DNA from 4 places in the Pseudomonas sp. B22129 genome. Region 2 is predicted to be linked to each of the others. Evidence: riboswitches for the same ligand, from Rfam matches in the RefSeq annotation. Region 2 holds a riboswitch; each other region holds the start of a gene.
The links. A riboswitch is a leader RNA that binds a small molecule or an ion and turns the genes downstream of it on or off. The one in region 2 is predicted to bind cobalamin.
Positions count from the first base shown of each region.

Region 1 (7,258 bases), 2.2 Mb from region 2:
ATTCGTTGTTCACGTATCAGGGCAACGGGTTGGTGCTGAGCCGTGACGGTCAGCAATTGCAAGCGCAGTTGGCGGCCCTGGCCAATGAGCGACGGTTGCCGGTGGTGGAGCAACCGCTGATTCGCCTGGCGGTGGCCGAACCGATCCTGCACGACATTCTGGGGCGCGACCTGATCGCCTTGTTGCGCCGCAATGCCAGCGTGCGCCTGGACATTATTTCCCTCGACAGCCAGATGTCGCTGCAAGCGGTAGAGGCAGATGTGGTGCTCTGGCTGTCGGATGCCGACGGCCCGGCACCCGGCCCGAGCTTTGTGACTGAAGCGCCGCGGGCCTTGGCACGGTTGCAGTATTTGCCCTACATCGCCAAGCGCTATTCGCGACTGACGACTCGCCCGGACAGCCTGGAGGATCTTGAAGACTACATGCTGGTGCAGTGGCAGCCGGATGAGCAGGTGGATGCGTTGCAGCCCTGGAACCGCGTGGTGGAGCAACGCTTGGCGGCGGTGGTGCAGGTGCAGGCGTATTCGCTGATGCTGGAGATGATTCGCTGTGGCGCGTGCATCGGGTTGTTGCCGCATTACATGAGCAGTTTTGACCGGGGGTTGGTGGCGTTGCCGGGGTTGCTGGATGAGCGCATGCAGCGCCAGGTTTGGCTGGCGGTGAATGCACAGGTGCGGGACCTGGATTCGGTGCGGGTGATTGTGGAGTTGATTGTGGGGACGTTTGAGGGGAGGCGGGAGTGGTTTGAATGATGGGGTTTTTTGAGTACATATCCGTTATTTGAGTAACGGCTAACCCGGCGTCCTGCCGGGTTGCCCACGGATTCAAGCCTGCGTGCGGCCAGCTTGGTTTAACGGGGCGCCCAAGATCAAAAGCAAGAGCACGGCGGCCTGAGTGGTTGAAGCAAACGCGCTGTTTTTGCCAGGGTAGATTGCGTTCCTTCAGACAAATGAAGATCCAAACTGTGGGAGCGGGCTTGCTCGCGAATGCGGTGTATCAGTCAATTAATCTGTCAACTGACAGACCGTATTCGCGAGCAAGCCCGCTCCCACAATTTTAATCGCGTCCGGCTCTGCTTTTCTGTGGGAGCTGGCCTGCCTGCGATGCAGACAACTCGGTCCAACAGGCACACCTGGTTGATGCCATCGCAGCATAGGTATCTACACAACTTTAACTCTACGCATAAACCCGAGCAGATAGGGCTGTTGTGGTGAGCGGGCTTGTCCCGCGTTGGGCTGCGTAGCAGCCCCAAATTCCTGTCGGATTACGGGTACACCGAGCCTAGGCGAGGTGCCGAGTGTTGGGGCAAGAGCCCTTTGGTTACTTTGGGCTGGGCCGGCATTCCGGCTCCTTTCCAAAGTGACCCGCTGTAAGAGCGGAACCAATCTCAGCCATCACCGAAAAAACGGATATGTACACCCCCCCCCAAAAAAACCACTACCGCTGCAACACCCCGCGAAACGTAGCACTCAACGCCCGCAACGTTTCCCGCGAACGCGCATCGCTGATCCGGCTATACAGCACCACCTCACTGACCGGCAAAACCGGCAATCCGAATTGTTCGCCGACCTCCACAGCCCCCGCCGGCGCTACCCGATGGGCGAGGGCGGCCACCCCCAACCCCGCGCTGACCGCTGCGCCCACGGCCATCACGCCGCCACCGACAAACACCTCGGTCCAATCCACGTTCGCCTCATCCAGCGCCCGCGTTGCCAAATGCCGCACCCCACAAGGCGCCGCCATGGTCGCCATACGCAGTGGAGTGCCCGGGCTGTGCTGCCAGGTCGGTGCGGCAAACCAGCCGAAGCGCTCCACCGCCAGTACGTCACCGTCCTGGCGGTCGCCCTCGTTGCGCACGATCACCGCGTCCAGTTCGTTGCGATCAAAGGCGGCGACCAGGTCGCGCGAGGAAGCGATGCGCACTTCAAGAATCACCATTGGGTCATACGCCGCCAATCGGCTGAGCCACAACGGCAAGTCCGGCCCCGCCACGTGGTCGCTGATGCCGATCACCAAGCGCCTCGGTGCTTGAGTGCCCATGTCACCCAAGGCGCGTTCATGGGCATTGAGCAACGCGCGAGCGGCGACGATGAACTGCTCGCCCCGGGGCGACAGCCTTACATGGCGCGGGGTGCGCTCCAGCAGGCGATAACCGAGGCGTTCTTCAAGGCGTTTGAGCTTGAGGCTGATGGCGGCCTGCGAGGTGTCGAGGGCTTCGGCCGCGCGGGTGAAACTGGTGAAGTCAGCCACCAGCACGAAGGCCTGTACGGTGTCGATATCCAGGGGTTTGAGTGCATCAGTCATTTCAACTCCTTATTGCACTTATATCGGATGATATCTTGTTGAAATCATCGGCCCTGCGCAAGCTGCAATCTCATCTTGCACGGGAGTTTCGCCATGTTTGCCAAACAGTATTCACACCGCCTGCCTGCCGATTACGACATGGGCGTGATTCGCCGCCGCGCAGCACAGTTGGGGCCGTTGTGGGATCACGCTGAAGGGTTGCTGTTCAAGGCGTTTATCGGCCAGGAGCGTGGGGGCAACCTGTACTCGTCGGTGTACCTGTGGGCCGACCCGTTGCAGGCCGCTGATTTTTTGCTGGGGGCACGCTTTCAGAAGGTGCTCGACAGCTTTGGCCGCCCGCACATCGAGAGCTGGCTGCCGCTGGACGTGCAACGGGGCCCGGCGCAGAACGCGTTGAGTTTGTATCGGGAAGAATGGCCGCTGGAGCCGGGTGCGGATCGGGCTGCGATCCTGGCCGAGGAGAAAGTGCGCAACCAACAGCTGGCGGATAGCAGCGACACGTTCGCGGTATTCCTGGCGCTGGATGTGCAGGCCTGGCGCTTGATACGGATCACCTTGTCGGCAGCGGCGCTGGACGCAGCACATCCCGGGACGGGCTATCAGGTGTGGTACCTGGCCCGTCCGGGGATCTAACGCATTACGAGTTGAACCTTGCCTGTGGCTGGCTCAATTTGCGTTCGGCCACAGCACCGAATACCAGGCCCAGGGTGGTCCACAGCACCAGTTGGATACCCAGGGACGCCACGCGGAATTTCCACAGCAATACGGCGGAGAATTGCTCGGGCACTTCGTTGATCACCGGGAACAGGCTGCCGGCCACCGACACGATCACGAGGTACAGCACCACGCCAAGGATGGCGCCGGCCCAGAGGCCACGGCGGGCGATCAGCTTGCGTGCGGCGTTGATCGCGATCACGGCGGCGGCCACCGATACCAGCAGCATCAGGAAAAACAGTTTGGTGCGCTGTGCGATGGTCTCGGGGTCACCCACCGACGGCGGGTTGGCCGGGTATTTAAGGCCTGGGACCACGATGAGGGTGACGAAGGCCGCCAATGCCAGCAGCGCCGCCAGGCCGCGCGGGCCGACCTTGCCGATGCGGCCCAGGGAGTAGGCGAACACCAGGGCGAAGATGCCGCCCAGGGATACGCTGTACACCACCACGCCGGTGAACAGGCCAAAGGTGCTTTGCACCTCGCGGCTCACCAGTTCTTCTTCCGGCGCATCGCCGTGCATCTGTGCCATCTGGTCTTCAAAGGCGATGGCCTTGTCGATCTGCGGCTCACCAAAGGTCTTGGCGAAGCCAAACGCCAACACGCCGGCGAGCAAGCCCACCAGCATCCCGCGTACGAGTAAATGCCCTGTCATGTCATGTCTCTCTTATCAATTAATGGCAGGGGAAACCCAGCAGGTGGCGGCCGTCGTGCACAAACTCGTGCACATACATGCCTTTGAACACGGCCGTGGCGCCTTGCTCGGCGCCGACGAAGTAGATCGCCAGCAGCAACAGCAGGCCGCCGAAGATCGCCCAGGGCAGGATTTCGCCCAGGGGGATGGTCGGCACATAGACATCAGGGTTTGTTGCAGCGGTGTTAGCCATGAAAACCTCCAGGGATGACGCGTCCCGAAATGGATAGCGAGAGGGCTGAAACAGGGTCTGGCTTACGGCTGTGAGGCCGAATACAGTGGCGCGACCGCGCCGGGTTTGAACCGGCTTCCTGTTTCATGTTCGTTGTAACATGTTGAAACAACTTGGCGAGTCTACGCTGACTGCGCGCCGAAACAGAGTGAATTGTGATGCTGGCCACCCGCTTGACCCTGATTTGCCATGCCCTCACGCCCCTTCAAAAACAGGGGCGGTTTCCTGATGACGAATCCGTCTTGATGGACTGGCAGGGCGCGGCCTTGTCCCTGGCGGGTCGCTACAAGAAGAACCGGCGCCTGATGTGCGCGCCCGAAGCCAGAACCCGGCAGACGGCAGGCTTGTTCGGTGATGACGCAGACATTGATGGGGCGCTGCGAGATGGCGATTTCGGTGGCTGGAAAGGTCAGGCCATCCGTGAGCTGGAAAGCGATTCACTGATGGCCTGGATGACCGACAGCGCCAGTGCGCCCCATGGTGGCGAATCGGTGGATCAGCTCTGTGTTCGTGTCGGGCAATGGATGAAGGCGCTGGAAACCCAGCCTGGCCATGTGGTCGCCGTCACCCATCCCTTCGTGATCCGCGCCGCCATGCTGTACGTCATGCAGTTTCCTGTCTCGATGTTCTACCGGATCGACGTCGAGCCGCTGTCTGCCACCGAACTGCGTTTCAACAACCTGTGGCGCCTGCGCCTGGAAACTCACGCCTGAGCGCGCGAACATGGCAAAATCCACGCCCCGCAATGAGAGCAACCCATGAAACGCATCCTGATCATCGGCATTGGCGCCGGTAACCCTGACTACATCACGATGCAGGCCGTGAAGGCGCTGAACCGCACCGACGTGTTTTTCCTGATGGACAAGGGCCAGAGTAAAGACAAGCTGATCGACCTGCGCCGCGAGATCTGCGAGACCTACATCAGCGAGCCCGGCTACCGCTTCGTCGAGGCTGACTGCCCCGAGCGCGTGCGCGGTGACATTGATTACACCACCGCCGTGCAGGATCTGAACCGCGACAAGCAGCAGACCTTCGAGCGCATGATCAACGAGGAAATGATCGACGGCGAAGTAGGCGCTTTCCTGGCCTGGGGCGACCCGGCGTTGTACGACAGCACGATTCGTATCCTGCAGGCGATTCTTGCCAGCGGCCGCGCTGAGTTTGAGTTCGAAGTGATCCCTGGCATCACCAGTGTGCAGGCCCTGGCCGCGCAGCATAAGGTGCCGCTGAACCGCATCGGCCGTTCCATCGAGATCACCACCGGGCGCCGTCTGGCCGCAGGGCAGGCGAGTGATGCCGACACGCTGGTGGTGATGCTCGACGCCGAAGATTCCTACCGCACCGTGGCCGATCAAGACCTGGACATCTACTGGGGCGCCTACCTGGGCACGCCGGATGAAATCCTGATCAGCGGCAAAGTGGCGCAAGTGGCTGACGAAATCCAACGGGTGCGCAAGGCGGCACGCCTGGAAAATGGCTGGATTATGGACACTTACCTGTTGCGCAAACCTTGAGGTCGCTTTCCATGCTCAAACTGCTTGCCCTGGCGCTGGCGTTGTCAGCCGGTGCCGTCCATGCCGATTCCAGCTTGCACACGGACTTGCCGCTGACGTACCTGGAACAGACCCAGAGTGAGGCGCGTAACCAGCCGCTGGTGATTTTCCTGCACGGCTTTGGCAGTAACGAGGAAGACCTGTTTGGCATCAAGGACGAACTGCCGTCGACCTGGACTTACCTGTCGGCCCGCGCGCCGATGCCGGTGGATTCGAACGGGTATCGCTGGTTCGCCAGGAAGCCCGGCGATGGCGATTACGACGGCGAAACCGCTGACCTGCAACGCAGCGCCAAACTGATCGAAGCCTTCGTGACCCAGGCCACTGCCAAGTACCACACTCAACGCGATCGGGTATTTCTGGTGGGGTTCAGCCAGGGCGCGATCATGGCTTACGAAGTCGGGCTGCGTCAGCCGGAGTCGGTACGCGGGATTGCGGCGTTGAGTGGCAGCGTGTTGCCGGTGCTCAAGGCCGAGCTCAAGCCGGAGGCGGCGCTGGACAAGCTGGCGATCTTTATAGGCCACGGCACGCTGGATCAGGCGCTGCCGTATGTGTCGGCAACCCGGGCGAATGAAGTGTTGACGGGGCTGGGGTTGAAGCCGGAGTTTCATGGGTATGTGGGCATGCCACATACCGTGAGTGAGGCGGAAATACAGGACCTCAAGGCCTGGCTGGAAAAGAGCCTGAAGTAAACACGGTCAAAAAAATGTGGGAGCTGGCTTGCCTGCGATAGCGGTGTATCAGCCACCGCAGGGTTGACTGGTAAATCGCTATCGCAGGCAAGCCAGCTCCCACATGGGTTCTAAGTGGCTAGAGCGATCAGGTTACTTACCGCCGGTGATCTGCTTCACCAATTCGGCATGCCCCTTCACATCATCCGCGCGGGAAATCGCCTGGATCACCAGCAGGTGGTTGCCCGAGCCGCCCAGAAAGGTCGAGTTCAAGGTCTTGCCACCGCCCTGTGTGGCCGTGCTGTCCACTTGGCGCAAACCGAGGCCTTTGAAGGTCAGTTTTTTCTCGCCTTGTTTCTTGAAGTCCGGGAGCGCGGCGCTCTGGTCCTTGACGAAATCGGTCACGGCGCCATCGAGGAATTGCGGGTCGTTGTCTTTGATGCTTGCCCCGTCGTTGCGCTCGGTTTCGGCGACGATCACCACACTTTTCGTGGTCGCGTTGGCGTATAGGGTGCCTTGGGTATTGGCGGTGCCATCCTCCGTCTTGCCGGAGGGCAGGGTGTCGGCCGTGTAGGCCTTGGGCAGGTTGAAGGTGAACTTGCCGTCCAGGGTGGAGATGGTCTGTGTTGACGGTTTGGTAGCGGCGAGTACGCTGCCGGCGGTGAGCGCTAGGGCCAGCAGGGCGGCGGTCTTGGTGAAAGTAGCCATGAAGCGCTCCAGTGATGAACGAAATTGCGGCGTATTCTGTCAGAAAATTCGCAATTTCGTTCACCCGTCGGCTTACACCTTGTCGGACTCTTCCTCAAGCCGGTCCATCTCAAACAATCGCGCCAATTCTGTCCGGGCTTCCTGGGCGGTTTGCATCACCTTGGCCGCGTCGTCGTATACCGCGTGCTGGGCGGCGAGGACTTGCAGGTCGTGGTTCTTGAAGCGGGTGATGCGCGCATCCGCCTGGGCTTGGGTCAAGCCAAGGCCGACGAGGGTACGGCGGCTCATTTCCAGGCTGGAATAGAAGGTTTCGCGCACCGGCGAGGCGTCCAGGTCGACCAGGCGGTGAACGTGCTGGCGGTTACGGGCGCGGGCGATGATCTTC
Region 1 is NZ_CP162592.1:5,405,494-5,412,751, reverse strand. It holds gene AB4P94_RS24615 (LysR substrate-binding domain-containing protein) at 1-752, shown strand, start outside; gene AB4P94_RS24610 (LysR family transcriptional regulator) at 1,438-2,304, opposite strand; gene AB4P94_RS24605 (DUF4865 family protein) at 2,398-2,937, shown strand; gene AB4P94_RS24600 (CbtA family protein) at 2,942-3,670, opposite strand; gene AB4P94_RS24595 (CbtB domain-containing protein) at 3,690-3,902, opposite strand; cobalamin riboswitch at 3,934-4,064, opposite strand; gene AB4P94_RS24590 (histidine phosphatase family protein) at 4,100-4,654, shown strand; gene cobF (precorrin-6A synthase (deacetylating)) at 4,700-5,455, shown strand; gene AB4P94_RS24580 (alpha/beta hydrolase) at 5,467-6,186, shown strand; gene AB4P94_RS24575 (hypothetical protein) at 6,319-6,873, opposite strand; gene AB4P94_RS24570 (monovalent cation:proton antiporter-2 (CPA2) family protein) at 6,946-7,258, opposite strand, start outside.
Region 1: another riboswitch for cobalamin. It lies ahead of AB4P94_RS24595 (CbtB domain-containing protein); the one in region 2 lies ahead of cobO (cob(I)yrinic acid a,c-diamide adenosyltransferase).

Region 2 (7,258 bases):
GCCGCCGCAGTGGCGGTGTTCGAGTCGATAACCTGGGTGACAGCTACTGGAGCAAAACCTTCATCGAAGCCAAGCGCGCACTCGCCATGGCCCCGACTACGGTTACCGCCAGCAAGTAAAGTTAAAGTGATACTTGAAGTTTGACGTGTAAGCGCTAGAATCCCTGGATATTGTTGGAATCCGTTCGCGCGAGCTTTGCTTGCGCGTTCTGGTTTTCAGCGTTCGGCAGCGAAAGCCGCATCCAGACCAGGATTGTTCTGCACATGTCGACCTCGGCCCGCCTTATTCTTCTCGTTTGCGCCGCGCTTCTCAGCGCCTGCGCAAGCCGTCCACCGCCGCCGGCTCCCGTAGCCGTGAAGCCCAAGCCGGTGTTCAACTATTCCACCCAAAGTTTCTCGCCTGCTGCCGAAGACGTGCTCTTTCGCGCGCTGGGGCTGGTCGGCACGCCTTACCGATGGGGCGGCAACACGCCGGACTCCGGGTTTGATTGCAGCGGCCTGATCGGCTTTGTGTTTCGCGATGCCGCCGGAATTTCCCTGCCACGTACCACCCGTGAGCTGATCGTGATGCGCGCACAGGATGTCAGTGAGCAGAACCTGCAGACAGGTGACTTGCTGTTCTTCGCCACTGGTGGCGGTTCGCAGGTGAGCCACGCCGGGATCTACGTCGGCGAAGGCCGCTTTGTGCATGCGCCGCAAACCGGCGGTACCGTGAAGCTGGACACCTTGTCCAAGGCCTATTGGCAGAATGCCTACCTGAGTGCCAAGCGGGTGTTGCCGGCTGAGCATCTGGCGCGCAATCCATAAGGCTAATGAAGATCCCAATGTGGGAGCGGGCTTGCTCGCGAAGGCGGAGCGTCAGTCAACGGAGGTATCGACTGATCCACCGCTTTCGCGAGCAAGCCCGCTCCCACATTGGTTTTGTGGTGTTCTCGAAACAGGTTACTTAACCGCCGACACCCGCCACACCTTGTTCCCTACATCATCGGCCACCAGCAAGTCCCCCTGCTGATCAATCACCACGCCTACCGGCCGGCCCATGGCTCTCTCGTCCTTGTCGAGGAACCCGGTCAGCACATCCATCGGCTGCCCTTTAGGCTGGCCGCCCTCAAACGGCACGAAGATCACCTTGTAGCCACTGTGCGGTTTGCGGTTCCACGAGCCATGCTGGCCGATAAACGCGCCATGGCTGAACTGCGCCGGGAGTGTGTTGCCCTCGGCGAAGGTCAGGCCCAGCGAGGCGGTGTGCGGGCCCACGGCATAGTCCGGTGCGATCGCCTTGGCGACCAGATCGAGGTTCTGCGGTGAGACGCGCACATCCACATGCTGTCCGTAATAACTGAACGGCCAGCCATAAAACGCACCATCCTTGACCGAGGTAATGTAGTCCGGCACCAGGTCGCTGCCGATCTCGTCGCGCTCATTCACCGCTGTCCACAGTTTGCCGCTTTGCGGCTCCCACGCCATACCGTTGGGGTTGCGCAGGCCTGAAGCAAAAATACGGTGCTGGCCCGTAGCGCGGTCCACTTCCCAAATCGCCGCCCGACCTTCTTCCGCCGCCAAGCCATTTTCGCCAACGTTGCTGTTGGAGCCGACACTCACATACAGCTTGCTACCGTCCTTGCTGGCCACCACATTCTTGGTCCAGTGGTGGTTGATGCTGCCGCCCGGCAGGTCGACGACCGTGGTCCCCGCTGCCTTGATTGCGGTTTCGCCGGGCGTATAGGGGAAGCGCAGCAGCTTGTCCGAGTCGGCCACGTACAGATCATTGCCGACCAGGGTCATGCCGAAGGGCGAGTTCAGGTTTTGCAGGAACACCGTGCGCGTCTCGGCGACGCCATCGTGGTCGGCATCGCGCAGCAGCGTGATGCGGTTCGGGCTCGGCACGCCCGCCCCGGCGCGGCCCATGACTTTCTCCATCACCCAGCCGCGAATGCCCTTGGCGTCATCCGGTTTGGGCGGCGCGTTGGTTTCGGCCACCAGCACATCGCCATTGGGTAGCACATACAGCCAGCGCGGGTGGTCCAGCCCTTCGGCGAATGCGGCCACCTGAGTGCCCGCCGCCGGGGTCGGCTTCGCGCCGTCCGGCCAGCCGATCGCCGGTGCGATATTTACGGTGGGGATCAAGGTTTTGTTCGGTTCCGGCAGCTTGGGCGAAGGCCCGGTGCCGTCGGATACCTGCAGGGTAGAGCTTTCTCCGCAGGCGGCGAGGGTGCCTGCGACCATGATCAGTAAGGCAAGTCTTGTTTTATGCATGGTTTTCTCCTGAATACCTGTAAGGGTAGAGGAGTACGGCCGTGCGATGGTTCAAGTGCAAGGCCAGCTTTAATTGACGCTCCACCCCCAACCCACTAACCTTCGCGGCTTGTTCCAGGTGCTCCGTGGCCCGAGGGTCGACAGAGTGAAACAGGGAAGCCGGTGAGTGAGCGCACTTGTACACAGTGCTGCCGCAATTCCGGCGCTGCCCCCGCAACGGTAAATGAGTGAAAACGGTGCTTTTTGCCACTGTATCGCGCGCGATATGGGAAGGCGCATCGTCGGTCGCCTTCGCGCAGGAGCGCGCCACTCATGAGTCCGGAGACCGGCCTGGGTCATCCAACAGCATCACGGTGGGCGATGCTTGGCTGTCTGTTTTGTCTTTTTCCTGCCCGCCGTTTTTTTGTCCAGCCCCAACGGAGCGCTGCCATGACTGATTCCCCCGACCGCGACGAACGCCACCTGGCGCGCATGCTGCGTAAAAAAGCCGTGATCGACGAGCGCATCGCCAATTCCCCCAACGAGTGCGGATTGCTGCTGGTGCTGACGGGCAACGGCAAAGGCAAGAGCAGCTCGGCGTTTGGCATGCTCGCCCGTGCCATGGGGCACGGCATGCAGTGCGGCGTGGTGCAATTCATCAAGGGGCGCAACAGCACAGGCGAAGAGCTGTTTTTCCGCCGCTTCCCCGAACAGGTACGTTTTCACGTGATGGGCGAAGGCTTCACCTGGGAAACCCAGGACCGCCAGCGCGACATCGCCGCTGCCGAAGCCGCCTGGGCGGTTTCCCGCGAACTGCTGCAAGACCCGGCAATCGGCCTGGTCGTGCTGGATGAATTGAACATCGCCCTCAAGCACGGCTATCTCGACCTCGATCAGGTACTGAGCGACCTGCAAGCCCGCCCGCCGATGCAGCACGTGGTGGTCACCGGCCGTGGCGCCAAGCCCGAGCTGATCGAAATGGGCGACACTGTCACCGAAATGGGCATGCTCAAGCACGCGTTCCAGGCCGGTATCAAGGCACAGAAGGGCGTCGAACTTTGAATCAGCCCCGTCATTGCCCGGCCGTACTGATCGCCGCACCGGCGTCCGGCCAGGGCAAAACCACCGTCACCGCCGCGCTCGCCCGTTTGCACCGCAACCTGGGGCGCAAGGTGCGTGTGTTCAAATGCGGGCCGGATTTTCTCGACCCGATGATCCACGAGCGCGCCAGCGGAGCGCCGGTGTATCAATTGGACATGTGGATGGTGGGCGAGCAGGAAAGTCGTCGCCTGCTGTGGGAAGCGGCGGGCGAGGCGGACCTGATTCTGATCGAAGGCGTGATGGGCCTGTTCGACGGTACCCCGTCCAGCGCAGACCTCGCGCGGCATTTCGGCGTGCCGGTGCTGGGTGTTATTGACGGCACCGCCATGGCTCAGACATTCGGCGCGCTGGCCTTGGGCCTTGCGCGCTATCAGCCGGACCTGCCATTTGCCGGTGTGCTGGCCAACCGCGTCGGCACCCTGCGTCATGCGCAACTGTTGGAAGGCAGCCTCACCGAAGGCCTGCGCTGGTACGGCGCGCTGTCCCGTGAAACCGGCATCGAACTGCCCAGCCGCCATCTCGGCCTGGTGCAAGCCAGTGAACTGAATGACCTCGATGCGCGTCTGGACGCCGCCGCCCAAGCCTTGGGCAGCAGTTGTGAAGCCGCCTTGCCGCCGCCGGTGACGTTTGCCGCGCCAAACGTGATCGAGGCTGAACCCTTGCTCAAAGGCGTGCGCATCGCGGTGGCACGCGACGAAGCCTTCGCCTTCACCTATGGCGCCAGCCTCGACCTTTTAAGGGCGATGGGCGCCGAGTTGCATTTCTTCTCGCCCATCCATGACCGCGAATTGACTGACGCCGACAGCCTGTATTTGCCCGGTGGTTATCCGGAACTGCACCACAAGGCGCTGTCGCACAACACGCCGATGCTTGACGCCATCCGCGCCCACCACGCGGCCGGTAAACCTCTGCTCGCCGAATGTGGCGGCATGCTCTATCTGCTGGATTCGCTCACCGATGTCGACGGCACCCGTGCCGAGCTGGTGGGGTTGCTGCAGGGCGATGCGGTGATGCAGAAAAAACTCGCTGCCCTGGCCCTGCAAAGTGTCGAGCTGCCGGAAGGCGTGCTGCGTGGCCACACCTATCATCATTCCCTGACCAGCACCGAGTGGCAGCCGATTGCCCGTGGCCTGAGCCCCAATGGCGGGCGCGGCGCCGAGGCGGTTTACCGGCAGGGGCGGATGACCGCGTCTTACGTGCACTTTTATTTTCCGTCGAATCCGGCGGCGGTGGCTGCATTGTTCGCGCCAGACCGGGAGGCCGCCATCGCAGGCAAGCCAGCTTCCACACTGGAGGGTGTTTCAACTCGGTCAACTGTGGGAGCGGGCTTGCCCGCGAAGAGGCCATGACTGACAACGCCTTCCCCGAGGCCGACCGCCAGGCCGTCTACCGCGCCATCGCCGAACGCCGCGACATGCGTCATTTCACCGGCGGCACCGTCGCCCCCGAATTGCTGCACCGTTTGCTCAATGCCGCGCACCAGGCACCCAGTGTCGGCTTGATGCAGCCGTGGCGTTTTATCCGCATCAGCGACCGGCCACTGCGTGGGCAGATTCAACAGTTGGTGGAAGAAGAACGCATCCGCACTGCCGAGGCCCTGGGCGAGCGTTCCGACGAATTCATGAAGCTCAAGGTCGAAGGCATCCACGATTGCGCCGAAGTGCTGGTGGCGGCGTTGATGGATGACCGCGAGCGCCACATTTTTGGCCGGCGCACCTTGCCGGAAATGGACATGGCGTCGTTGTCCTGCGCGATCCAGAATCTGTGGCTGGCGGCGCGGGTTGAAGGGCTTGGCATGGGCTGGGTGTCGCTGTTCGAGCCCCAGGCGCTGGCCGACCTGCTGGGCCTGCCGCCCGGTGCAAAACCCTTGGCGGTGCTGTGCCTGGGCCCGGTAGCCGAGTTCTACCCGGCACCGATGTTGCAGCTCGAAGGCTGGGTTGAGCCCCGGCCGTTGGGGGACATGTTGTATGAGAATGCGTGGGGAGTGAGTCAATGAGTGTGGCCTTGCTGTGTGTCGCGGCAGTGGCGCTGGATGCGCTGCTGGGCGAGCCCAGGCGCTGGCATCCGCTGGTGGCGTTCGGCAATTTCGCCGGGCGCATCGAGAAACGTTTCAACACCGGTGGCCGTGGCTGGCGCAGCCATGGCGTCACCGCGTGGTTCATCGCCGTGGTGCCGCTGACCCTGTTGGCCACGGCTTTGTCGTGGGCGCCCTATATCGGCTGGGTGCTGGAGATTCTGGCGTTGTACTGTGCCCTGGGCATGCGCAGCCTCGGTGAACATGTGATGCCGGTGGCCCAGGCCCTGCGCGGTGGTGACCTGGAGGAGGCGCGCAAGCGCGTCAGCTACCTCGTGAGCCGTCAGACCAGTGAGCTGGACAGTACCGAAGTCGCCCGCGCCGCCACTGAATCGGTGCTGGAGAACGGCAGCGATGCAGTGTTTGCCGCGCTGTTCTGGTTTGTCGTCGCCGGCGTGCCGGGCGTGGTGCTCTATCGCCTGAGCAACACCCTCGATGCCATGTGGGGCTATCGCAACGAGCGCTTTGAGCGTTTCGGCTGGGCGGCGGCGAAGATCGACGATGTACTGAACTATATTCCTGCTCGCCTGGTGGCGTTGACTTACGCTGTGCTGGGCAAAACCCGGCTGGCACTCAAATGCTGGCGCACCCAGGGGCCGACGTGGGACAGCCCGAATGCCGGGCCTGTGATGGCAGCCGGTGCCGGCGCGCTCGGTGTGGAACTGGGCGGCGCAGCGATTTATCACGGCGAGCTGCATCAGCGCCCACCCTTGGGCGAAGGCCCGGCGGCGGATGCCGATTCCATCGACCGAGGCTGGCAACTGGTGCAGCGCGGCGTATGGTTGTGGCTGCTGATCCTGTGTGCGGGGGCGCAATTTTATGCTTGAACACGGTGGCCGGCTGCGCAAGGCAGCGATGCAGTACGGGATTGCCGAGGCTGACTGGCTCGATTTGTCCAGTGGCCTGGCGCCCTGGCCGTGGCCGATCCCCGAGATCCCGTTGCGCGCCTGGGCACGCTTGCCGGAAACCGATGACGGCCTGGAAAAGGCCGCCAGCGAGTATTACGGCGCTGCTCACGTGCTGCCGGTGCCGGGCTCCCAGGCGGCCATTCAGTTGCTGCCGCGCCTGCGCCGCACCGGCAAGGTCGGCGTGCTGTCGCCGTGTTATGCCGAGCACGCCGAAGCCTGGCGCCGCGCCGGCTACGTGGTGCGTGAAGTACAGGAACAGGAAGTCGACTTTTTCCTCGACGGCCTCGACGTGCTGGTGGTGGTCAACCCCAACAACCCCACGGGGTTGAGCCTGACCCCGCAACGCCTGCTCGACTGGCACTCACGCCTGGCCGAGCGCGGCGGCTGGCTGGTGGTGGACGAAGCGTTCATGGACGTTACCCCGCAACTGAGCCTGGCAGGCCAGGCCCATCAAGTGGGGTTGATTGTGCTGCGCTCGTTCGGCAAGTTCTTCGGTTTGGCGGGTGTACGCCTGGGCTTCGTACTGGCGGAGCGCAAGTTGCTCAAGCTGCTGGCCGAGCAGGTCGGGCCTTGGGCGGTCAGCGGGCCGACGCGGGTGCTCGGCCAGGTATGCCTGCGCGATACCGCCGGGCATGCGCATCAGCGTGTGCGTTGCATTGAGTCCGGCCAGCGCCTGTTTGACCTGCTTGAGCGCCACGGCTTTCAACCTCACGGCGGCTGCGCCCTGTTCCAGTGGTTGATCACGCCCCATGCCGAGCGCTTGCACGAATTCATGGCCCAGCGCGGCATTCTGCTGCGCCTGTTTGCCCATGACAGCAGCCTGCGGTTCGGTTTGCCCGACAGCGAGGCGGATTGGCTGCGGCTCGACGCGGCACTGGCCGCCTACAAGGAGGCCGCATGAGCACGCTGATGGTACAAGGCACCACCTCCGACGCCGGCAA
Region 2 is NZ_CP162592.1:3,253,347-3,260,604, forward strand. It holds gene AB4P94_RS14960 (C40 family peptidase) at 1-119, shown strand, start outside; gene AB4P94_RS14965 (C40 family peptidase) at 264-806, shown strand; gene AB4P94_RS14970 (PQQ-dependent sugar dehydrogenase) at 942-2,255, opposite strand; cobalamin riboswitch at 2,355-2,604, shown strand; gene cobO (cob(I)yrinic acid a,c-diamide adenosyltransferase) at 2,685-3,296, shown strand; gene AB4P94_RS14980 (cobyrinate a,c-diamide synthase) at 3,293-4,684, shown strand; gene bluB (5,6-dimethylbenzimidazole synthase) at 4,681-5,331, shown strand; gene cbiB (adenosylcobinamide-phosphate synthase CbiB) at 5,328-6,236, shown strand; gene cobD (threonine-phosphate decarboxylase CobD) at 6,229-7,218, shown strand; gene AB4P94_RS15000 (cobyric acid synthase) at 7,215-7,258, shown strand, end outside.

Region 3 (7,258 bases), 2.0 Mb from region 2:
GCCGATCTTCGGGTCGATGGCCGTCAGGCACAGCGCCAGTTTCAAATCGTCGGCGCCGACCACGGCGGACAGCGGGAAATGGGGAATATCAGTCATCAGCCGTCTTCTTCTATATCCAGCAACAGGTTTTCCAACGCGTCCTTATAGGGCCCCGGTTCCTGCCACATGCCGCGCTGCTGGGCTTCGAGCATGCGTTCGGTCATGTCGCGCAAGGCGTCGGGGTTGTGCTGCTGCACGAAAGCCCGGGTGTCGGGGTCCAGCAGGTAGGCGTCGGCGAGCAAGGCGTATTGGTGATCATCAATCAGCGCGGTGGTGGCGTCGAAAGCAAACAGGTTGTCCACGGTCGCCGCCATTTCGAATGCGCCTTTGTAGCCATGACGTTTCACGCCCTCAATCCACTTGGGGTTGGCCGCCCGGGAACGGATTACCCGGTTCAGCTCTTCCTTCAAGGTGCGAATTTTCGGCAAGTCCGGCTGGCTATGGTCGCCATGATAGCTGGCGGCCTTGTCGCCGCTCAGAGTTTCCACGGCGGCGAGCATGCCGCCCTGGAATTGGTAGTAGTCGTTGGAATCGAGCACGTCGTGCTCGCGGTTGTCCTGGTTTTGCAGCACCGCCTGAACCTGGCTCAGGCGCTGGGCGAACTGTTCGCGGGCGGCGGTGCCTTCGTCGCTACCGCCATAGGCATAGCCGCCCCAGTTCAAATAAACCTCGGCCAAGTCTTCGCGGCTCTGCCACAGGCGGCCGTCGATCGCACCCTGCACGCCTGCGCCATAGGCGCCCGGTTTGGCGCCGAAAATACGCCAGCCCGCCTGCTTCGCTGCCGCCTCTGCGTCCAGGCCGGACTTGACCAGAGCCTCACGCTCGCTGCGCACCTTGGCTGCCAGCGGGTTCATATCGTCTGGTTCATCCAGCGCCGCCACGGCCTGCACTGCCGCATCAAACAGGCGGATCAGGTTGGCAAACGCATCGCGGAAGAACCCTGATACACGCAAGGTCACGTCGACACGCGGCCGGTCCAGCAAGCTGATCGGCAGAATCTCGAAGTCATCCACCCGCTGGCTACCCGTGGCCCATACCGGGCGCACGCCCATCAGCGCCATGGCCTGGGCGATGTCGTCACCGCCGGTGCGCATGGTGGCGGTGCCCCACACCGACAGGCCCAGCTGGCGCAGATGGTCGCCGTGGTCTTGCAAATGCCGCTCAAGTATCAGGTTGGCCGACTGGAAACCAATCCGCCACGCCGTGGTGGTGGGCAGGTTGCGCACATCCACCGTAAAAAAATTGCGCCCGGTGGGCAGCACGTCCAGGCGCCCGCGACTCGGTGCGCCGCTCGGCCCGGCCGGCACAAAGCGCCCGTTCAGGGCATCCAGCAGACCGCGCATTTCCGCCGGGCCGCAGGCGTCCAGGCGCGGCGCCACGACGATGCGCAGGCTTTCGATCACCGCCTTCACGTCTTCCCAGCCGGGCTCTTCCAACTGCTCAAGCGGCCCTTCCAGTGCTTGCTCGATCAAACGCGCGGCATACAGTTCAAGGCGCTCGCGGGTATCACCGGCGGTGCGCCACAGTTGCGCATCAATTTTCTGCAAAACCTCGGGGCGGCGCCCGGTCCAGGGTTCGGCGAGGGCGCAGTCCAGTGGGTCAAAGCCCAGTTCGAAGGCCTTGGCGATCACACGCAGCAAACTCGATTGCGGGCCACGCCCATCGCCACGCGGAATGCGCAGCAAGGCCAGCAGCGTATCGATGCGCAAACGGCCCTCGGGCGACTCGCCGAAAATGTGCAGGCCGTCGCGAATCTGCGATTCCTTCAGGTCACACAAATAGGTGTCCAGACGCGGCAGCCAGATCGCGGCGTCGGCCTCGCTGTCCATCTCAAGCTCTTGATCGATGCGGGTTTCGCGCACCAGTTTAAGAATGTCTTTTTGCAGCTCAAGGGCACGTCTTGGGTCGAGCAATTGCGCTTCGTAATATTCGTCCGCCAACAGCTCCAGGTTACGCAGCGGGCCGTAGGTTTCTGCGCGGGTCAGCGGCGGCATCAAATGATCGATGATCACCGCCTGGGTACGGCGCTTGGCCTGCGCGCCCTCGCCCGGGTCATTGACGATAAACGGGTAAATGTTCGGCAGCGGCCCGAGCAGCGCGTCCGGCCAGCAGTTTTGCGACAGACCGACGCCCTTGCCCGGCAGCCATTCCAGGTTGCCATGCTTGCCGACGTGGATCACACCGTGGGCGCCGTAGGTGTGGCGCAGCCAGAAATAGAACGCCAGATAGCCATGGGGCGGCACCAGGTCGGGGTCGTGATACACCGCGCTGGCGTCCACCTGATAACCCCGCGCCGGCTGGATGCCGACAAAGGTCAGGCCCAGGCGCAAGCCGGCGACCATCATGCGGCCATCGCGGTACATCGGGTCGCTCTGCGGTGTGCCCCAACGCGCCAGCACGGCCTGACGGTTGGGTTCGGGCAAGCGATTGAACATCGCCTCGTAGTCGTCCAGGGCCAGGCTTTGGTGGCACGGGCGCTGGTCGAGGCTGTCCAGGTCATTGGTCACGCCACCGAGCAAATCGTGGATCAGCGCAGTACCGCTGGCCGGCAATTCACTCGGCACCGGATAACCTTCGGCCTGCAGGGCACGCAGGATATTCAGCGCCGCCGCCGGCGTATCCAGGCCCACGCCGTTGCCGATACGGCCGTCACGGGTCGGGTAATTGGCGAGGATGAGCGCAATTCGCTTGTCGGCATTCGGCACCCGTGCCAACTCGACCCAACGCCGCGCCAGTTCGGCGACAAAATCCATGCGCTCGGGCGCGGCGCGGTAGCAGACCACGTCTGACTGGCTGCGCTCGCTGCGCCAGGCCAAGTCCTTGAAACTGATCGGGCGGCTGATGATGCGCCCGTCCAGCTCCGGCAGCGCGATATGCATGGCGAGGTCGCGCGGGCCAAGGCCTTGTTCGCTGGCCTGCCAGCCGGGCTCGTTGTCTTGGGCACAAATCGCCTGGATCACCGCAATATTGCGACGAAACGGCCGCAGGTGCGGCGCTTCAGGGCTCGATTGGGCGAAGCCGGTGGTATTCAGAATCACCGCGGCCTGCACGTCATCCAGCCAATCCTCGACCACCGCCAGGCAACCGGGCTCCTTCAAACTGGCCACCGCAATCGGCAGCGGGTTAAGGCCTGCTGCCTGCAAGCGCTGGCAGAACACGTCGATAAAACCCGTATTGGCCGCCTGCAAATGCGACCGGTAGAACAGCACCGCCGCGACAGGAAGCCCCGGGGTCCAGTCCGCCTGCCAATCATTCAGGCGAGCATTGCCGTTGTGCGGGTGATAAATCGCCGTGCGCGGCAGGGTTTGCGGCTCAGCCCAGGCGTAATCGCGGCCTAAAAAACCGCTGGCCAGGCAGCGATAGAACGCCAGGGCATTGCCCATCCCGCCCTGACGCAAGAAATGCCACAGACGGTCGCGCACCTCCACGCCCACGGTGCTCAGGCTGCTGAGTTCCGGGTCCGGGCGATCATCCCCCGGCACCAGAATCAACTGCACGCCGCGTTCCGCCAACTCCACCAAACGCTCGATGCCGTAACGCCAATAACCAATGCCGCCATGCAGCGAAATCAGAATGACCTTGGCGTGGCGCAACACCTCATCGACATACAGGTCGACCGAGGCATGGTTCTGCACCTGCATCGGGTTGGCCAAACGAAAGCTGGGGTAGTCGTCGGGCAACTGCCGGGCGGCTTCGGCCAGCAGTGCCAGGCTGGAATCACCGCTGCACAGGATCACCAACTCGGCAGGGGTTTGGCCAAGGTCGGCAATATTATCGTCCGAGACGAAACCACCGGGCTGAGTCCTGAGCAGGTGCATGGGTTAAACGCTGAGGGCAGCGCGCAGTTGCGCTTCGAGGCCTGCTGCGTCCAGCGCCTGGCCGATCAGCACCAGGCGCGTGATGCGCGCTTCGTCAGCGCCCCAGGCACGGTCGAAGTGCTTGTCGAAACGCGTGCCCACGCCCTGGATCAGCAAGCGCATCGGCTTGTTCGGGATCGCCGCGAAGCCTTTGACCCGCAGGATGCCGTGCTGCACCACCAACTGAGTCAGGGCGTCGAGCAACAGGGCTTCATCCGCTTGCGGCAAGTCGATGGAAATCGAATCAAAAGCATCGTGATCGTGATCATCCTCACCCTCGTGGTGATGATCGTGATGGCTATGGCGGCCGTCGATGTGTTCTTCGGAACCGGCGCCCAGGCCGATCAGCACGTCCAGCGGCAGGCGACCGCTGCTGGCTTCGATGACTTTCACCGCTGGCGGCAGCTCTTCGGCGACTTCCAGGCGCACGCGGGCCAGGTCTTCGGGGCTGATCAGATCGGATTTATTGAGGATGACCAGGTCGGCGCTGGCCAGTTGGTCGGCAAACAGCTCGTGCAGCGGCGATTCATGGTCCAGGTTCGGGTCGAGTTTGCGCTGGGCGTCAACCTGGTCCGGGAATGCGGCAAAGGTGCCGGCAGCCACAGCGGGGCTGTCGACCACGGTGATCACCGCATCGACCGTGCAGGCGCTGCGGATTTCCGGCCACTGAAAGGCTTGTACCAACGGTTTTGGCAGGGCCAGGCCCGAGGTTTCGATCAGGATATGGTCGAGGTCACCGCGACGGGCCACCAGTTCGCGCATCACCGGGAAGAACTCTTCCTGCACGGTGCAGCACAGGCAGCCGTTGGCCAACTCGTACACGCGGCCATTGGCTTCTTCTTCGGTGCAGCCGATGGAGCACTGCTTGAGGATTTCGCCATCAATGCCCAACTCGCCGAACTCGTTGACGATCACCGCAATGCGACGGCCCTGGGCGTTGTCGAGCATATGGCGCAGCAAGGTGGTTTTGCCCGAACCGAGAAAGCCGGTAACGATGGTGACGGGGAGTTTGGCCAGTGTTTTCATCGGATGCCCTTTGGGGCGGGCATACGGGACGACAAGCCCTGCAGCGGTGCGCAGAGGCTGATTTCGTCACCGGATCACCCCGCCCGGTTGAAGTGGAAAATCGGTTGCGAGGCAGGTCTCCTGGCTTGGGGCTTGCAGGTCTTGCGACCGGCGCTGATTGCGCCTTCCCGCCGATTTGGCAGTGGCGTGGCAGTCAGATGAACCCTTTACAGTTGCGGGGGCAGCCGCGGCTTGGACCGCGTTCCCTTCTTAGCTTCGGCCTGGGCCGAAGAACCTCGAGGGCACAAGGCTACGCAGTGCTTGGGGGATGGTCAATGATGGGGTTGGTGTGTATATCCGTTATCTGGGTAACGGATATGTACCCAGATCCGAATTGACTCCCCTCCCACCCCCATGCTCTCCTACACACCTTGTTTCGGGTGCCCTGCAAAGGGTGAAACGGGAAACCGGTGCGTTATAGCGATATGACCAGTCCGGTGCTGCCCCCGCAACGGTAAGCGAGCGAAGTATCACAGCCACTGTGCGAATGCATGGGAAGGCGATGCTTTCAGGACTCTTTCCAAGAGCCCCCTCGCAAGCCCGGAGACCGGCCCGAAAAATCAGATAACAAACCCGCGGTGGGCGGGCGCTGTTCGAACCCTGCGTGCCCGGCTCGCGGGGTTTTCATGCGCCTGCGCCACCCTGAAACCCCGAAGGGACGCGCCATGTCGATCATCAGCAGCACCTCGCACACCGCCAGCAGCACCGCCACCCTGAGCCAACGCCTGACCGCCGCCATCGGTGCGTCGATCCTCGGCGCGTGCCTGGTGTATTTCGCCGGTTTCTCGCACATCGAAGCGGTGCACAACGCCGCCCACGATACCCGCCACAGCGCCGCGTTCCCGTGCCACTGAGACCTGCCGACATGATCAAGCGTATCGCCCAAACCGCAGGGTTCACCGGCCTGTTGGCCGCCCTGCTGCTGACCCTGCTGCAGAGCTTCTGGGTTGCCCCGCTGATTTTGCAGGCGGAAACCTTTGAAAACGCCTCGCCCGCTGTCGAAGTCGCTCATGAACACGCCGAAGGTGCGGCTGCGCACACTCACGATGCCGAAGCCTGGGAGCCGGAAGATGGCTGGCAGCGCGTGCTGTCCACCACCGGCGGTAATTTGGTGGTGGCCGTGGGGTTTGCGCTGATGTTGGCCGGCCTCTACACGCTGCGCGCGCCGACCCGCACCGCTCAGGGCTTGCTGTGGGGCCTGGCCGGTTACGCAACGTTCGTACTCGCGCCAACCCTGGGCCTGCCGCCGGAGTTGCCGGGCACCGCCGCCGCTGACTTGGCGCAACGTCAGATCTGGTGGATCGGCACCGCCGCATCGACTGCAGCCGGCATCGCGCTGCTGGTATTCGGTCGCAACTGGCTGCTGAAAATGTTGGGCGTGGCGATTCTGGTCGTGCCCCATGTGATCGGCGCGCCGCAGCCGGACGTGCATTCGATGCTGGCGCCGGAGGCTCTGGAAGCGCAGTTCAAAATCGCCTCGCAACTGACCAACGTGGCGTTCTGGCTGGCCCTGGGCCTGATCAGCGCCTGGCTGTTTCGCCGTAACCGCGATGGCCAATACTCGGCATGATCTTGGTCGTCGGCCTGGGTTGCCAACAGGGCTGTGACGTTCACACCCTGCTGGCGCTGTTTGACGCCGCCCTCGCCGAGGGCGGCGTCAAATGTAAAGACATCACCGCCCTGGCCAGTATTGATCGCAAAAAGGATGAGCCGGGGCTACTTGCCCTGGCCCAACGGCTGAACCTGCCCTTTGAATGTTTCAGCGCCGAGCAACTCGCTCCCTACGAAGCTCGCCTGAGCCATAAATCCGACGTAGCTTTCGCCCACACCGGCTGCTACGGCATCGCCGAAAGCGCTGCACTGGCCCTGGCCGAACACCTCTGCAACGGCCCTTCCCGCCTGCTGATCACCCGCAAAAAAACCGCCCAGGCCACCTTTGCATTGGCGTGCGCCGGCTAAACCCCGATAATCAGCGCGCTCGATCATGAGCCACTTTCATGCTCGCCCGTTTTTTCGACAGGAATTCCCATGACCGTCTACTTCATCGGCGCCGGCCCCGGCGACCCGGAATTGATCACCGTCAAAGGCCAGCGGCTGATCCGTAGTTGCCCGGTGATCATCTATGCCGGCTCGCTGGTACCGGCAGCGGTATTGGAAGGCCATCAGGCGCAACACGTGGTCAACAGCGCCGAACTGCACTTGGAGCAGATCATCGACCTGATCAAGGCCGCCCACGCCAAGGGCCAGGATGTGGCGCGCGTGCATTCGGGTGACCCGAGCCTGTATGGGGCGATTGG
Region 3 is NZ_CP162592.1:5,214,555-5,221,812, forward strand. It holds gene AB4P94_RS23895 (ATP-binding protein) at 1-96, opposite strand, end outside; gene cobN (cobaltochelatase subunit CobN) at 96-3,857, opposite strand; gene cobW (cobalamin biosynthesis protein CobW) at 3,861-4,922, opposite strand; cobalamin riboswitch at 5,015-5,215, opposite strand; cobalamin riboswitch at 5,323-5,532, shown strand; gene AB4P94_RS23910 (CbtB-domain containing protein) at 5,627-5,815, shown strand; gene AB4P94_RS23915 (CbtA family protein) at 5,827-6,531, shown strand; gene AB4P94_RS23920 (cobalamin biosynthesis protein) at 6,528-6,920, shown strand; gene cobM (precorrin-4 C(11)-methyltransferase) at 6,990-7,258, shown strand, end outside.
Region 3: another riboswitch for cobalamin. It lies ahead of cobW (cobalamin biosynthesis protein CobW); the one in region 2 lies ahead of cobO (cob(I)yrinic acid a,c-diamide adenosyltransferase).

Region 4 (7,258 bases), 360 kb from region 2:
GCGCGCCGACCGCGACGAGTTGCATGACTTCACCCCGCGCGCCCCGCAAGCCAAGCGCCAGAAGAGCCTGGTGTTGCAAGTGGCCCTTGGCGTATTCCTCGGCGGCCTGGCGCTGTGGCTGGTGCAATTGGGCGCGACGGCCATCATGGCCAAACTGGCGATGGGCACCTTCCAGTTCGGCGGCTGATGAAGATCAAAAATGTGGGAGCTGGCTCCCACATTGGATTCAGGTTGCGACCAGATTGCGCTCCTCCAGCAGCTTTACGAAGCTGTTGAGACTCTGCGACACCGTGCCCCGCCGCCAGATCAGCCAGGTATGCAGAATGCGGAAGTTGTCCGTCAGTGGCCACACACTCACCGCCGCATACCCCGGCATGCTCTCCAGCATGCTGCGTGGCATCAGCGCCAGCCCGGCGCCGGCGCTGACGCAGGCAAGCATGCCGTGGTAGGACTCAATCTCGAAAATCTTGCCCGGCACCGCGCCATCTTGTGAAAACCAGCGCTCCAAGTGATGGCGGTACGAGCAGTTGGAACGAAAGGTATAGATGCTTTCCCCGTTCACGTCCTGCCCCCGGGTGATCGGCGCGTGATGCAGCGGCGCGATCACCACCATTTCCTCCTCAAACACCGCCACCCCTTCCAGCGTGGCATGCAGCACCGGCCCATCGACAAACGCCGCCGCCAGCCGCCCGGACAGCACGCCCTCGATCATCGTGCCCGACGGCCCGGTGCTCAGGTCCAGCTCGACCTTGGCGTGCTTCTGGTTATACGCCGCCAGCAGCGACGGAATGCGTACCGCCGCCGTGCTTTCCAACGAGCCCAGAGCGAAGGCACCCTGAGGCTCCTCCCCCGCCACCGTCGCGCGGGCTTCCTGCACCAAATCAAGAATGCGCCGCGCATAGCCGAGGAAATTCCACCCCGCCGGTGACAGCCGCAGGCGGCTTTTCTCGCGGATAAACAATTCCACGCCCAGGTCCTGCTCCAATTGTTTGATACGGGTGGTCAGGTTCGACGGCACCCGATGAATCAACTGCGCGGCGGCGCTGATGCTGCCTTGCTCGGCAACGGCCTTGAAAATTTCCAGCTGCACCAAGTCCAAATCATTCTCCAATCGTGAACGTATTGCTTAATATTATTCAGTTTCCAGAAAAGAGATAGCCCCGTACGCTGAACGCAACTTAAATCACTGCGCAGGACGGTGCCATGAACGCGACTACCCACGCTCTCTCGATCAACCCGGCTAATGGCGAAACCGTCGGCAGCTACCCGTACGAAACCGATTCGCAACTGGAGGCCGCCCTCAACCGCGCCACCGCTGCCTTCCGTACCTGGCGCCGCCAACCGGTGAGCCAACGCGCAGAACTGCTGATGGCCCTGGCCGCCGCCCTGCGTGAACAAGCCGAAGACATGGCGCAAATGATCACCCTGGAAATGGGCAAACCCATCGCCCAGGCCCGCGCCGAAATCGAAAAATGTGCGCAACTGAGCGAGTGGTACGCCACTCACGGCCCAGCCATGCTCGCCCCGGAACCGACCCTGGTGGACAACGGCACCGCCCACATCGAATACCGCCCGCTGGGCCCGATCCTCGCCGTCATGCCGTGGAACTTCCCGGTGTGGCAAGTGCTGCGCGGCGCCGTGCCAACCCTGCTCGCCGGCAATACCTACGTGCTCAAACACGCACCGAACGTAATGGGCAGCGCCTACCTGATCCAGCAAGCGTTCCACAAAGCAGGCTTTGCCGAAGGCGTGTTTGAAGTGATCAACGTGACCACTGACGGCGTGTCCAAAGCCATCGCCGACCCACGCATCGCCGCCGTGACCCTGACCGGCAGCGTGCGCGCCGGCATCGCCATCGGCTCTCAGGCCGGCGCCGCGCTGAAAAAATGCGTGCTGGAACTGGGCGGCTCCGATCCGTTCATTGTGCTCAACGACGCCGACCTCGACGCCGCCGTGCAGGCCGCGCTGATCGGCCGTTTCCAGAACAGTGGCCAAGTCTGCGCCGCCGCCAAGCGCTTGATCATCGAAGCCGGCGTGGCCGAAGCCTTCACCGCTAAATTCCTCGAAGCCAGCCGCGCGCTGGTGATGGGCGACCCGACGTCGACAAGCACCTACGTCGGCCCGATGGCACGCTTCGACTTGCGTGACGAACTGCACGGCCAGGTCCAGGCCACCCTGGAAGAAGGCGCGATCTTGCTACTGGGCGGCAACAAAGTGCCAGGCGCGGGCAACTATTACGAGCCGACCGTGCTGGCCGGCGTGACCGACCAGATGACCTCGTTCAAACAGGAACTGTTCGGCCCGGTGGCGTCGATCATCACCGCCCGTGACGCCGACCATGCTGTGGCCTTGGCCAACGACAGCGAGTTCGGCCTGACCGCGAGCATCTTCACCACGGATTCTGCGAAGGCGCGTGATATTGCAAACCAACTGGAAACCGGCGGGATCTTCGTCAACGCGTTCAGCGTGTCGGACCCTCGGGTGGCATTCGGTGGTGTGAAGAAGAGTGGCTTTGGGCGGGAATTGTCGCACTTCGGCGTGCGGGAATTCTGCAATGCGCAGACGGTGTGGCTGGATCGCAAATAACGTCAAACCTGCTCCCGTGGCGAGGGAGCCTGCTCTCTCGCCACGGGGTCAAACGGGCACTTCACTTTTTGACGGGCGCATCCCAGCAATCGGGCTTGCGCGCACACACGTTGTACTGTCGGTCCATCAAGGCCATGCGGTTAAGGTGCGCATCCGTGGCGCCTTTGAATGCCTGCTCGCTGGTGGTCATGTAGTTCACCATGCGGTCGCTCATCCGCGCACTCAGCTGGCGCCGGGTACCGGCATCCACCGCCTGCGGTGTGGTGGCCATGGCCTGCAGCGTCGAATCACTCAAACGGCCCAATTCATCCCGGTAAACCTGCGTGTATTGCTCGCGCGCTGCATCGTGCTGGTGATTCAAGTCGTACTGCATGGCTTCCAGATTTTGTTTGTAGAGCGCCCAGTAGCCCTCCGGCAACACGCCGCCATCCTGTTTACGCAGCCGGGCGATGCGCTCATCGTTATCCACCGCCGGTTTCAACACCGGTTTGAGCGATGAAACCACTACCGGATCCTGCTTGATAATCTGGTCGATCCACCCCGCGCGCGCAGGGCTTGAGGGCAGTGGCTGGCCCAGGGCTTCAAGCTGTACAGGGGCAACCGCCGCAGGCGGCGCAACCGATTGGGCACAGCCCGAAAGCAGCAATACGGCAGACAAATGAGTCAACGCGACAACACGGCGAAAGTGCATAGGCTCTCCATGAGCAAGGGGCATGAACGCGGCAGATGATATCACTGAGCCATCTTTAAGAAACTCCCCTCACTGATCCTAATCGACTACCATACCGCGCCGGTTCCCAAACGGGACTAATAGGGAATTCGAAACGCCGCGCGCGACGTCAATCGAAACTGCCCCCGCAACTGTAGGTGCTGAGCCTGCTCCAAAACGCCACTGAGCTGCGCTCGGGAAGGCCGGAGCGTGGCGACGACGCATCAGTCAGGAGACCTGCCGGCCCAGCGTTATCACTGACCGGCGGGGTGTCCGGGAAGGACGTCCTCGCCTGCCTTACCCGCAGCCTCTGAGGGTGTGTTTCCGAACCGTACCTCTCCCGCTTCACCTACGGTTCTCACGGAGATTGCCCCATGCTGCCACGCGTTACCGTCCTGCTCGCAGGTGTTGGCTTCTGCGCCCTGGCCCAGGCTGCACCCACCCATTACCCGCTGACCGTGCAGAACTGCGGCAGCACGATCACCTTCCAGCAGGCACCGGCGCGCAGCGTGACCATCGGCCAGGCCGCCACTGAAATGCTCTACGCCCTGGGCGTGGCCGATAAAGTGGTCGGCACCTCGTTGTGGTTCAACAGCGTGTTGCCACAGTTCAAGGCGCAGAACGACAAGATCGAGCGCCTGGCCGACAACGAGCCGAGCTTCGAAGCCGTGATCGCCAAACGCCCGCAACTGGTGGCCGCCGAACTGGAATGGGTGGTCGGCCCCCAAGGTGTGGTTGGCACCCGCGAGCAGTTTCACGAACTGAAAATCCCCACCTACCTGCTGCCCTCCGACTGCGAAGGCAAGGACAACCTGGTGGGCGCCGATGGCACCCGTCTTGAGCCGTTCCATATCGAGACGATCTATAAAAGCATCAGCCAGCTCGCCGAAATTTTCGACGTACAAGACCGCGGCCAACAGCTGAACGACGAGCTCAAGGCGCGCCTGGCCAAGTCGGTTGCCACTGCACAAGGCAAAGGCCTCAAGCACGCCAGCGCGCTGGTGTGGTTCTCCAGCTCCGAAATGGCCAGCGACCCGTATGTGGCGGGCCACAAGGGCATTCCCGAATTCATGCTGGAAACCCTAGGCCTGTCCAACGTGGTGCAGTCCGATGAGGAGTGGCCCGCCGTCGGCTGGGAAACCATTGCCAAGGCCAACCCGACCTTCCTGGTGATCGCGCGCATGGACCGGCGCCGCTACCCCGCCGACGACCATGAAAAGAAACTCGCCTTCCTGCGCAGCGACCCGGTGACACGCAATATGGACGCCGTGAAAAACAACCGCATCATCATCCTCGACGCCTTGGCGTTGCAGGCCAGCATCCGCATGTTCGATGGCCTGGAACAACTGGCCGCAGCCATCGACGGATACGACCTGCCCAAATGATGCGCACCCTGCTCGCCCTCGCCTTGCTGCTGGCGGCCGTGCTGGCTGGCGTGGCCATTGGCGAAACCGCCATCTCGCCACAGGTGGTGCTGCAAGTGCTGGCCAACAAACTCTGGGCTGCCGGCTATGTACTCGACCCCATCGACGAAGGCGTGGTGTGGAACTACCGTCTGACGCGCGCCCTGGTGGCCGCCGCGTGCGGGGCCGGGCTGGCGACGTGCGGGGTGATCCTGCAGTCGCTGTTGCGCAACCCGTTGGCGGATCCGTACTTATTGGGCATCAGCGCCGGGGCTTCCACCGGCGCTGTTCTGGTCGCGCTGATCGGCGTCGGCGGCGGTTTGATTTCGTTGTCGGCGGGCGCGTTTGTGGGCGCGATGGCTGCATTTGCTTTGGTTATTCTGCTGGCGCGGGCCAGCGGTTCTGCCAGCGGCACCGGGCAAATCATTCTCGCGGGTATCGCCGGTTCGCAGCTGTTCAACGCGCTCACCGCGTTCCTCATCACCAAGTCCGCCAGTTCCGAACAGGCGCGCGGCATCATGTTCTGGCTGCTGGGCAACCTCAGCGGCGTGCGCTGGCCGTCGGTGTGGCTGGCAGTGCCGGTGGCGGTCGCAGGCTTGGCCGTGTGCCTGTGGCACCGTCGCGCGCTGGATGCGTTCACTTTCGGCACTGATTCGGCGGCCTCCCTGGGCATCCCGGTGCGCCGCGTACAGCTGGTATTGGTGGGCTGCGCAGCGCTGGTGACGGCGGTGATGGTGTCGATTGTTGGCTCTATCGGCTTTGTCGGATTGGTGATTCCCCACGCCGCGCGCCTGCTGCTCGGTACCGGGCATTCACGCTTGCTGCCGGCCAGCGCATTGGGTGGCGCGCTGTTTCTGATTGCGGCCGATGTGCTGTCCCGCACGTTGATCAAGGGCCAGGTGATTCCGGTTGGCGTGGTCACCGCTCTGGTGGGCGCCCCAGTGTTTGCGCTGATCCTGATCGGCCGGAGGAATGCGCGATGAGCGTGCTCAGTTGCAGCGGGCTGGGCTTCAAGGTGCGTGAGGCCGAGTTGCTGCGCGATATCCACCTGGAAGTGAAAACCGGCGAAACACTGGGGATTGTCGGGCCAAACGGCTCCGGCAAATCCACCCTGCTCAAACTGCTCGCTGGCTTGCGTACACCGGCGTCCGGTGAAGTGCTGCTGGGCGGGCAGCGCCTGGGAAATTTGTCCCGTCGCGCCATCGCGCAACAACTGGCCGTGGTGGAGCAACAGGCCGACACTGACGACGCCATTCGCGTGTTCGACGCCGTGGCGTTGGGCCGCACGCCGTGGCTGTCGGCGCTGAGCCCGTGGTCCGCCGAAGACGACGCCATCGTGCATCAAGCCTTGCACGATGTAGACGCCACCCACCTGAGCCAGCGGGCCTGGCGCAGCCTCTCCGGCGGCGAACGCCAACGCGTACACATCGCCCGCGCCTTGGCGCAACGGCCGCAGATTTTGCTGCTGGATGAGCCGACCAATCACCTGGACATTCAGCATCAGCTGGGGATTTTGAAAGGCGTGCAAGCGCTGCCGGTGACCACCTTGATTGCCCTGCATGACCTGAATCAGGCGCTGACGTGTGATCGGCTGGCCGTGCTGGATCACGGGCGGTTAGTGGCGCTGGGTAAACCGCTGGAGGTGCTGACCCCAGAGCGCTTGCGCAACACGTTTGGCGTGCAGGCGCATTACCTGACAGACCCGTTTGACGGCGCGCAGATACTGCGGCTGCGCCCTATCTGACAGAGCAAGCGCAAATCCGTGTGGGAGCTGGCTTGCCTGCGAAGGCGGTGGCATTGAGCCTGAGCCCCTGCACGTGCAAACCTGCGCGGCATCAGCTACACCTCACGGAACCCCGTCACGGAAGACTTCAACCATGATCAATGCAAAAGCGTTGTTCAGTGTTTGCCATGAAAGCGGCTGGCGCTGCGTTTACCTGTTCCTGCAATCCAGGAAGCAAGACTTTTACCTGACCATGGAGCAAGGCAGTACGGGCAACTTCCACCTTTTTATAAAGGCCGCAGACGCCCCCAGGTTGTCAGCTTTTTTTACGGCTTCAGCTCCGGGGCAGGTGGTGAAGTGGAAACCTGCCCGCTTCATCTGGAACCGGCTGTCACTGGTAAAAAGCAAAAAGCCTGGTGAAATTCACCTGCGTATCCTTTACGTAACCCCCATTTCCTTGCGGTTCACTTCTGCGCCTTTCCCGGTGGAGAAACTGGTCCAGCTTGGCTTGGCCTGGCAGGCCTTGTTGGTCAGCCCTCAAGAGCAGGCGTGAGCATTTGCCGAGTGATCCACCGGTGGCTGTAAGCCAACACACTGGCGCCCAGCGCCACCGGGAAATGGATAAAGCCATGAGCAGCTTCTGGCAGCAAATGCGCCTCGGCCTGCGGCCATTCCCGGCCCGTTCAGCAGCAATGTGTATCGTATGCGCCGTAATACAGCACCGCCGCGCCAGCTCGGGCTCACTGGCAGGCCAGGGTTTATGGGCCATCAGCGGTTATTGCGCAAAATCGAGAAATTCAATGCTGCCGCGACACTCAGCCACACCAGGTACGGAAA
Region 4 is NZ_CP162592.1:3,613,658-3,620,915, reverse strand. It holds gene AB4P94_RS16740 (hypothetical protein) at 1-187, shown strand, start outside; gene AB4P94_RS16735 (LysR family transcriptional regulator) at 227-1,099, opposite strand; gene AB4P94_RS16730 (aldehyde dehydrogenase family protein) at 1,204-2,586, shown strand; gene AB4P94_RS16725 (hypothetical protein) at 2,648-3,277, opposite strand; cobalamin riboswitch at 3,361-3,555, shown strand; gene AB4P94_RS16720 (ABC transporter substrate-binding protein) at 3,670-4,680, shown strand; gene AB4P94_RS16715 (FecCD family ABC transporter permease) at 4,677-5,681, shown strand; gene AB4P94_RS16710 (ABC transporter ATP-binding protein) at 5,678-6,442, shown strand; gene AB4P94_RS16705 (hypothetical protein) at 6,576-6,974, shown strand; partial or broken gene AB4P94_RS16700 (alpha/beta hydrolase) at 6,952-7,092, opposite strand; gene AB4P94_RS16695 (TspO/MBR family protein) at 7,190-7,258, opposite strand, start outside.
Region 4: another riboswitch for cobalamin. It lies ahead of AB4P94_RS16720 (ABC transporter substrate-binding protein); the one in region 2 lies ahead of cobO (cob(I)yrinic acid a,c-diamide adenosyltransferase).